One region of the Limosilactobacillus portuensis genome, then DNA from elsewhere that is predicted to be linked to it. Evidence: predicted binding sites of a transcription regulator. Region 1 holds the regulator's gene; the other holds the start of a gene.
What was found. The regulator Rex, encoded in region 1, represses fermentation and respiration genes when NADH is low (regulators of the CRP and FNR family bind a similar motif). The targets are predictions, from matches to a motif close to TTGTGAANTANTTCACAA.

Region 1 (4,401 bases):
TAGCTTGACCAAGTTGATCAACGGTAGCATCCTTCAAACTCATACCTAAGTCATCAGAAATAACTGTACCACCAGTCAAGACAGCGATATCTTGCAATTGAGCCTTCCGTCGGTCACCAAATCCAGGAGCCTTAACAGCAACAACGTTAAAGGTTCCCCGAATCTTGTTCAAGACAAGGGTTGGCAATGCTTCACCAGTAATATCATCAGCAATGATTAAGAGTGAACGACCTTCTTGAACAACTGATTGAAGAAGTGGCAAAATGTCTTGAATGTTGCTAATCTTCTTGTCAGTAATCAAAATGTATGGGTTATCCAAATCGGCTTCCATCTTGTCATTATCGGTAACCATGTATTGTGACATGTAACCGCGATCGAAGCTCATCCCTTCAACGACGTCAACACTGGTTTCAACACCACGAGAATCTTCAATAGTGATAACACCATCGTTACCAACCTTTTCCATTGCATCGGCAATCAACTTACCAACTTCTGGGTTAGCAGCTGAAATTGAAGCAATTTGTGCAATGTCGTCCTTAGTCTTAACGTCATGGGACATCTTCTTCAATGCTTCAACAGCAACTTCAGTAGCCTTGTCAATTCCCCGACGAATACCAACTGGGTTAGCACCAGAAGTAACGTTCTTCATCCCGGCATTAACAATTGCTTGGGTCAAAACGGTAGCAGTAGTAGTACCGTCACCGGCAATATCGTTAGTCTTGGAAGCTACTTCTGAAACAAGCTTAGCACCCATGTTTTCAAAATGATTTTCTAATTCAATGCTCTTAGCGATTGTAACACCATCATTAGTAATGGTTGGTGTACCATAGCTTTGTTCAAGGACAACGTTCCGTCCCTTTGGCCCCATAGTGGTCTTAACTGTGTCAGCTAACTTATCAACACCGCGAAGCATTGAGCTCCGTGCATCTTCAGAAAACTTAATTTCTTTTGCCATTTTTTAATTCACCTCATATTAATATTAATGCTGTCATTTATTAAACCTTGATCGCTTATTCAACAATAGCAACAAGGTCCTTTTCATGAACAACGAGGTACTTTTCGCCGTCGTATTCAACTTCATTTCCGGCATACTTATCAAAGAGGACGCGATCGCCTTCCTTAACAACTGGTGCTAACTTTTCGCCATTATCTAAAGTCCGTCCAGCACCAACAGCAATTACCTTTCCTGTAGTTGGCTTTTCCTTAACGTTAGAAGCAAGAACAATGCCACCAACAGTCTTTTCTTCTTCTGTTTCTGCTTTAAGAAGAACGCGATCTCCTAATGGTTTTAACACGTTAATCCCTCCATTTTGATAAATTCCATACTCAAATTAGCACTCTCATGTACCAAGTGCTAATTACATTTTCTACTATACCATTTTTAGAGTTGATTGCAACCAATATGCTCTTCAGCGATGCTAACTAAAAAATCGCCGGTAATTACAGTTAACGTAACTACCGACGATTCTATAATTTAGTTTGTTTTCTCATCATGATTATTTTCAGCATAATTCTTGATGAAGTAAATTAACGTTTGAAGTTCATTAGTTAAGTCAATATTTTGCACTTGAACATTCTTGGGAACCGAGAGACGAACTGGCGTAAAGTTCAAAATTCCCTTTACCCCAACGCTAACTAATTGATCAGCAACCTTTTGAGAAGTTGAACTTGGAACGGTTAAGATCACGGCATCGATCTGCTGTTCCTTAATTTGCTTTTGCATCTCGCTTGCTGGATAAATCGGGATCCCGCTCTTTACGGTATTTGCTAATTCCGGCTTAGTATCGAACGCTGCGCTAATCCGTAAGTTAGTATCTTGATGGAAATTATAATTAAGGAGCGCGCTTCCTAACGAGCCGACACCAACAAGGGCCACGTTAGTAAGGGTATCCTGATTTAGGATCCCCTTGAAAAAGTTCAGCAGGCTCTCAACATCATAACCATAGCCCCGCTTTCCTAATTCACCAAAATAAGAAAAGTCACGGCGAATGGTTGCGGAATCAACCTGGACCGCTTCTGAAAGCTCCGTCGATGAAACCCGTCGTTTGTTTGCACTTAATAGTACACTAAGGTAACGGTAATAAATTGGTAACCGTTTGGCCGTTGCCTTAGGAATTTTCTTGGTAACCATTCTTTGTTATTCCTCCTACGATTTTTATATTATTCAACATTAGTGAGCTTTAAATCTTTACTCAATTTTGCTAGTTTGTGAAATCCAATTCTCTTATTATTCTAGCAACAAACTCTCCCATTGTGAACACTCAAACAAAATTATTTTCAAAAAATTTTCCATTTGCTTAATCGTTAACGTAATTTACAGGTTAATTTTTGTGAAATCAAGGTCAACCAGCGTATAATGGAAAGGTACATCTTTTGAAGAACGAGGTAAACAAAATGATTCTTTTGCAAGCCAATAATGTAATGCGTCGTTTTGGCGCGGATGTCCTCTTTCATGACATCAATCTCCAAATTCAAGGACATGGGCGAACTGCCCTTGTTGGTCGCAATGGTGCTGGAAAAACGACCCTCTTAAAAATGATTGCCGGAATCACAAGCCCCGATGAAGGAACAATCTCTAAGAGCAAGGATTTAACTATCGGTTACCTGGCTCAGGATCAAGGGTTAGACAGCCAAAATAGTATCTGGGCTGAACTTGATCTAGTATTTGCTCCCCTCCATAAAATGGAAAAGCAAATTCACCAGTTAGAAGATCAGTTAGCTTCACTTGATCCAGCAACTAAAGAATTTCAACTAACAACGGAGAAATATTCCCAACTTCAAGCTGAATTCAAGAAACGAGGCGGTTTTGAGTACGAATCGCGAATGCGGGGAATCTTAAAAGTCTTTGGGTTTGGAGAAGCTGACTACCAAACCGCGATCAACTCCCTATCTGGCGGACAAAAAACGAAGCTCGCCCTTGCTAAAATTCTTTTGCAGTCTCCTGACCTTTTGATCCTGGATGAACCAACAAACCACTTAGATATGAACGTCCTTGCATGGCTAGAAGATTATTTAAAAAGCTATCAGGGCGCTCTCCTTGTTGTTTCTCACGACCGCTACTTCCTTGACCGAGTTGTTTCCGATATTTATGATCTCGATAACCATACATTGCGGCATTATACCGGCAATTACACCCAATTTATGCAACACAAGCAGGAATGGCTTACTGCTGAATGGAAGCACTATGAACAGCAACAAAAGAAGATTGCGAAACTTGAAGACTTTGTCAACCGTAACATTGTCCGTGCATCAACCACAAAACGTGCTCAAGCGCGCCGGAAACAACTAGAAAAAATGGAGCGGCTGGATCGTCCCGAGACTGACGATCGGTCAATCCACTTCCACTTTCACAGTGATAAGGATAGCGGTAATGAAGTTCTTGACGTTGATCACGCGGTAGTTGGTTATAATGATCAGAAGCTTGCCGGGCCATTATCTTTCTCCGTTCGTAAGCCCCAACGAGTTGGAATTATTGGGCCCAACGGAATTGGTAAATCAACCCTGCTAAAGTCAATTTTGGATCGGATCCCGCTAATTAGCGGATCGATTAAGTTAGGTGCTAACCTTCAAATCGGTTACTATGATCAGGAACAGCAACAACTTCATCCCGAAAAATCAGTTTTAAATGAAGTTTGGGACGATCATCCAAACATTCCCGAAAAGGATATTCGCTCTCTCCTTGGTAGTTTTCTCTTCGTTGGTGATGATGTTTATAAACTTGTCCATGATCTTTCTGGTGGCGAGAAGGCTCGTTTAGAATTAACCAAACTTTCTTTTAAACCAATTAACTTCTTAATTCTTGATGAACCAACAAACCACTTAGATATTGATAGTCGTGAAGTCCTTGAGAACGCAATTAACGAGTTTCCTGGAACGGTCCTATTTATTTCCCACGACCGGTACTTTATTAACCAGGTTGCTACGGATGTTCTTGACATGAGCGCTACCGGAATTAAGCATTATGAAGGTGACTATGATGACTACCTTGAAGCCGTCAATAAGGAATTAGCTTCAACCGCAGGGCAAGAACAACAAGACAGCTCTACAGCTAAGCCCAAGAAATCCAGCGCTCAACAGTCTTACCAGCAAAGTAAGGAAACCCAGCGTGCCCGGCGAAAGCTCCAGCGACAGGTTGACAAGTTAGAAAACCAGATGGCTTCCCTTGAGGAACAGGAACAAGCACTTCAAGAGCAGATGAGCCAACCTGAAATTGCTACGGATATTGGTAAATTGACGGACCTTCAAAAACAACTAAATAAGTTAAACGAGCAGTCTGAAGAAGTCGAATTGGAGTGGACTAGTGCAGCTGAGGAATTAGAGAAGTTCGATCAAGAAAATAGTTGACTTTTCACCAAGAAGAAAGTAAACTGCAATCAAATGATCCAAGTAGGAAGTTCCAGA
Region 2 (4,401 bases), 400 kb from region 1:
CCGTTGCGAGTTGCGGATAGAGTGGCCGGAACTTTAAAAATGTATTATACCGATAGTTGGAAGCTAACGCCGGTTGAAATTCAGCTGGCAACCGGTTTAGGCGGAATCTTTGCTAACCAGATTGCTTTAGGGGATGCTGAAATGCAGGCCCGATTGGTTCGTGATGCCGAAATTAAATCGCTACAGGCACAGGTTAATCCGCACTTCTTCTTTAATGCGATTAATACGATTAGTGCAATGATGCGACGAGACAGTGATAAGGCGCGTCAATTGCTTCTGCAGTTAAGTACCTATTTCCGCTCAAATTTAATTGGTGCTCGAGAGACGCAAATTACCCTAGCTCAAGAACGTCAACAGGTTAATGCTTACCTTAGTTTGGAAATGACTCGTTTTCCAGGAAAATACGATGTTCAACTACATACGACCGTTAGTGATGATGTTTTACTACCCCCATTTACAATTCAGGTTTTGGTGGAAAACGCATTAAAGCACGCGTTTGGGGAACGGAAAATCGGTAATTACGTGATCATTGATGTCTATCAGCAAAAAGACCGGTTAATAATTACGGTCAAAGATAATGGTCAGGGAATCTCACCAGACTTGATAAAGCGTCTCGGCCAACAGGCAGTCCCGTCTAAGCATGGTTCAGGGACTGCGTTGCATAATTTGAACCAGCGATTAATCGGGTTGTATGACAAGAAAAGCGGCCTTCACTTTACCAGTAGTAATCAGGGGACAACAGTCAGTATCTCCATTCCATTTACCAAAAAGGGAGGACAAGTAAATGAAAGTCTTAATTGTGGATGATGAACCGTTAGCACGTGACGAGCTTAGCTACCTATTAGAACAAAATGACCTGATTGACGAAATAAATGAGGCTGATGGAATTAATTCTGCTCGCGAAGAAGTGGCAAATAATCGGCCGGATTTAATCTTCTTGGATATTCAGTTGGATGATGGTAGTGGGATGGCATTTGCCAAGAGCTTGAAGAAAAAGGGAAATTGTCCCTACATTGTTTTTGCCACTGCTTATGACCAATATGCATTAGATGCCTTTGAGGCGGACGCAATCGATTATGTTTTGAAGCCTTTTGAAGCAGAGCGGATTAATGATGCCGTCAAACGGGTCGTTAGACTAATGGATAACCAGAATGGCAGTCGGGGAGCAACTGTTCAACAAAGAAATCCGCGAATTTCACTAACTAATGATGAACGAACAATTGTCATTCAGAAGCGAAATATTCTTTATATTCAAGCACAAGCGGGGAAAGCTATTGTTCATACCGAAGATCAGGAGATCGTTAGTAAGCAAACTCTCAATAGTATTATTAATTTGTTAGATCCTAACAGGTTTATTCGGGTTCACCGCAGTTTTGTTGTTAACCTGAATAAGGTTCATGAACTGCAACCAAGTTTTAATCATACTTATGAACTAACCCTTGATGATGGGAGTAAAGTTCCTGTGAGCCGGTCATTTGTTGCTACCACCAAGAAGGCATTAGGAGTATAGTTAGCAAATTAAATTCCTGCGATTATACTTTAATAGTTTTAGAATATTAAAAAATAAGAAACGGGGCAGAAAAATATTTTGTTTTTCTGCCCCGTTTCCTGTTAATCATTCGATCAGTAATGTACAAAGTAGATGGAAGATAGTAAAACAGCCGTTATAACAGTAAATTAGAAAAGAATTAGTAAAGGATTAATGGTTAAAGATCGATTGATATAGTAACTAATTGTAAATAAATTAACAATCTCGAGGGCATTTCATCTATTGGTTAGGGCATCTCATCCTTAAATATGGCTATTTAAGTGTGAAATTCAACACAAATAGTAAAAAAAGTGTAAATTAAATAACTGAAGAGGCACTGTGAAAACGGTACCGAACAAAATTTATTTTTATTTCTGTGGGAGGGAATAAGTTATGGAAAAGGACAAACAACCTAAGGATTCCAACATTTATGTTCAAATGGGAATCTTTGCTGCTATTTTATTTGTTTCTCAATTGATCTCTGATCTTTTTCCAAAGAGCTTTGTTGTACCAACTCCTTTAATTGGTATGGTATTGCTTTACATTCTGTTGGCTACTCATATTGTTAAGCTTCACCAAGTTGCTAAGTTTGGTGACTTTATGATCGGACTAATTGCATTCCTGTTCGTTCCATCAGGTATTCAATTAGCTGCTCACCTTGACATCATGAAGAAGGAAGGACTTCAAGACGTTATCGTAATTATTATTGCTACGATTATCATTCTTGTTGTTATTGCCTACGTTGGTGCCCTTGTTATGAGCATTCACCACAAGATCACTGGTACTAAAGAAGACTAGGGAGGCACAATAATTATGGCTAATACGATTGTTACAAATCTAGCATTACCATTTACTGGTATCTTCATTTCATTGATTGTTTACCTAATTGGTATGTGGTTAACAAAGATTAGTAATGGATTCTTCCTTTTTAACCCATTACTTGTTGGGATGGTACTTGGTATCGTTGTCTTAGCAATTTGGGCTAAGGGCACTGGTTCCACTACCGCTGCTGTTTACAAGAAGTTCTACCTTCCTGGTGGTAACATGATTTTCTGGTTCTTGAACCCAGCTACTATGGCCTTCGCTATTCCAGTTTACCGTGTTAACAACATTTTCAAGAAGTACTGGTTCGATATTATCGTAATCTGCTTCGTTGGTGGATTTATTTCATTGTTCCTTATCAACCTTGTATGTAAGTTATTCGGTCTTTCTGCCGCTTCAACTGCATCAATGTTGCCACAAGCCGCAACTACTGCTGTTGCCATGCCAATTGCTGCTGGTGTTCATGGTGTTCCAGCCGTTACTGCAATGGCATGTATCCTTAACGCCGTTGTTATCTATGCTTTGGCCGAATTCCTTATTAAGGTTCTTGGTTTGAAGAAGATTTCAGCTGTTGCTACTGGTTTAGGTTTAGGTTCTGCAGGGCACACCGTTGGTTCTGTTAAGGCTCTTTCACTTGGTGAAGTTCAAGGTGCCATGGCTGGTGTTTCTGTTCTGATTATTTCATTAGCAATGGATATCTTGGTTCCAATCTACGCCCACTTATTCATGTAATTTAATTTATCATTAAGGAGAAACTGAATTATGTCAAAAAATCATCAAAAAGTTGTTCTTGTTGGTGACGGACAAGTTGGTTCAGCTTATGCTTATGCATTAGTTCAACAAGGGTTGGCTGAGGAATTAGAAATTGTTAACTTGTCAAAGGAACAAGCTGAAGGTGACGCCCTCGATTTAGAAGACGCAACTGTTTTCACTGCCCCAAAGCAAGTTTATCAAGCTGATTACGATGCTTGTGCAGATGCAGACCTAGTTGTAATTTGTGCTGGGGCTGCCCAAAAGCCAGGTGAAACTCGCCTTGACTTAGTTGGAAAGAACCTTGAAATCATGAAGCAAATTACGGAGAGTATTATGGCTACTGGTTTCGACGGAATTCTTTTACTTGCAACAAACCCAGTTGATGTTTTAACTTATGCAGTTCAAAAGATTTCAGGATTACCTGCTAGCCGGGTTATTTCATCCGGTACTTCGCTTGATTCAGCACGTTTACGTGTTGCGTTAGCAAAGAAGTTGGGAGTTAGTCCACTTGATATTAGTGCTAATGTGATGGCAGAACACGGTGATTCAGAATTTGCTGCATATTCTAGTGCAACAGTTGGTGGGAAGCCACTTCTTCAAATCTGTGAAGAACAAGGCATCAGTAATGATGAATTGCTAAAGATTGAAGATGACGTACGTCACAAGGCTTACGAAATCATCAACCGCAAAGGCTTTACTGCATATGGTGTTGCAACTTGCTTAATGAGAATTACGCGGGCAATTCTACGGGATGAAAATGCTGTATTACCAGTTGGTGCTTACATTGATGGTGAATATGGTATTAAGGATAACTATCTTGGAACTCCAGCTGTTATTAATGCATCTGGTATTTCGAAGGTTATCGAAGTTCCATTAAATGAACGTGAAAGTGAAGCAATGACTAAGTCAGCTGAAGCTTTGAAGAAAATTGCTACTGACGGGATGACTAAGGTTGGTTTAGTTAATTACCTGATTAAGTAGTAATAAAAAAGATGTGATGAAAAATTCATCACATCTTTTTCTTTTTAAAGAATTGCTTTAAGCTCGGTTAAACGGTGGATTTCAAAGGTAGGCTTTAAGCGGGTTGAATTATGCAATGAATGGGGGTTAAACCAGACTGTATCAAGATGAGCGTTAATGCCGCCTTGAATATCAGAACTTAATGAATCTCCAATCATTAAAGTGTTATTACGGTGACCGTTAATGTGTTGAAGCACAAAATCGAACATTTCTTTGTTCGGCTTTTGAAGTCCAATCACTTGTGAAATAAAAATATCATCAAAATATTGAAGTAATTT

Region 2: PRK60_RS05110 (CidA/LrgA family protein) is a predicted target of Rex. The motif match lies at 1,734-1,751, and genes of this name have one in related genera.

What each region holds. Positions count from the first base shown of each region.
Region 1 covers NZ_CP117296.1:1,409,379-1,413,779, forward strand. Annotated here, with positions in the region: gene groL (chaperonin GroEL) at 1-955, opposite strand, end outside; gene groES (co-chaperone GroES) at 1,011-1,295, opposite strand; gene PRK60_RS07200 (redox-sensing transcriptional repressor Rex) at 1,475-2,131, opposite strand; gene PRK60_RS07205 (ABC-F family ATP-binding cassette domain-containing protein) at 2,395-4,344, shown strand.
Region 2 covers NZ_CP117296.1:1,011,482-1,015,882, reverse strand. Annotated here, with positions in the region: gene PRK60_RS05120 (sensor histidine kinase) at 1-807, shown strand, start outside; gene PRK60_RS05115 (LytR/AlgR family response regulator transcription factor) at 785-1,510, shown strand; gene PRK60_RS05110 (CidA/LrgA family protein) at 1,922-2,326, shown strand; gene PRK60_RS05105 (LrgB family protein) at 2,342-3,082, shown strand; gene PRK60_RS05100 (L-lactate dehydrogenase) at 3,113-4,084, shown strand; gene PRK60_RS05095 (YjjG family noncanonical pyrimidine nucleotidase) at 4,129-4,401, opposite strand, start outside.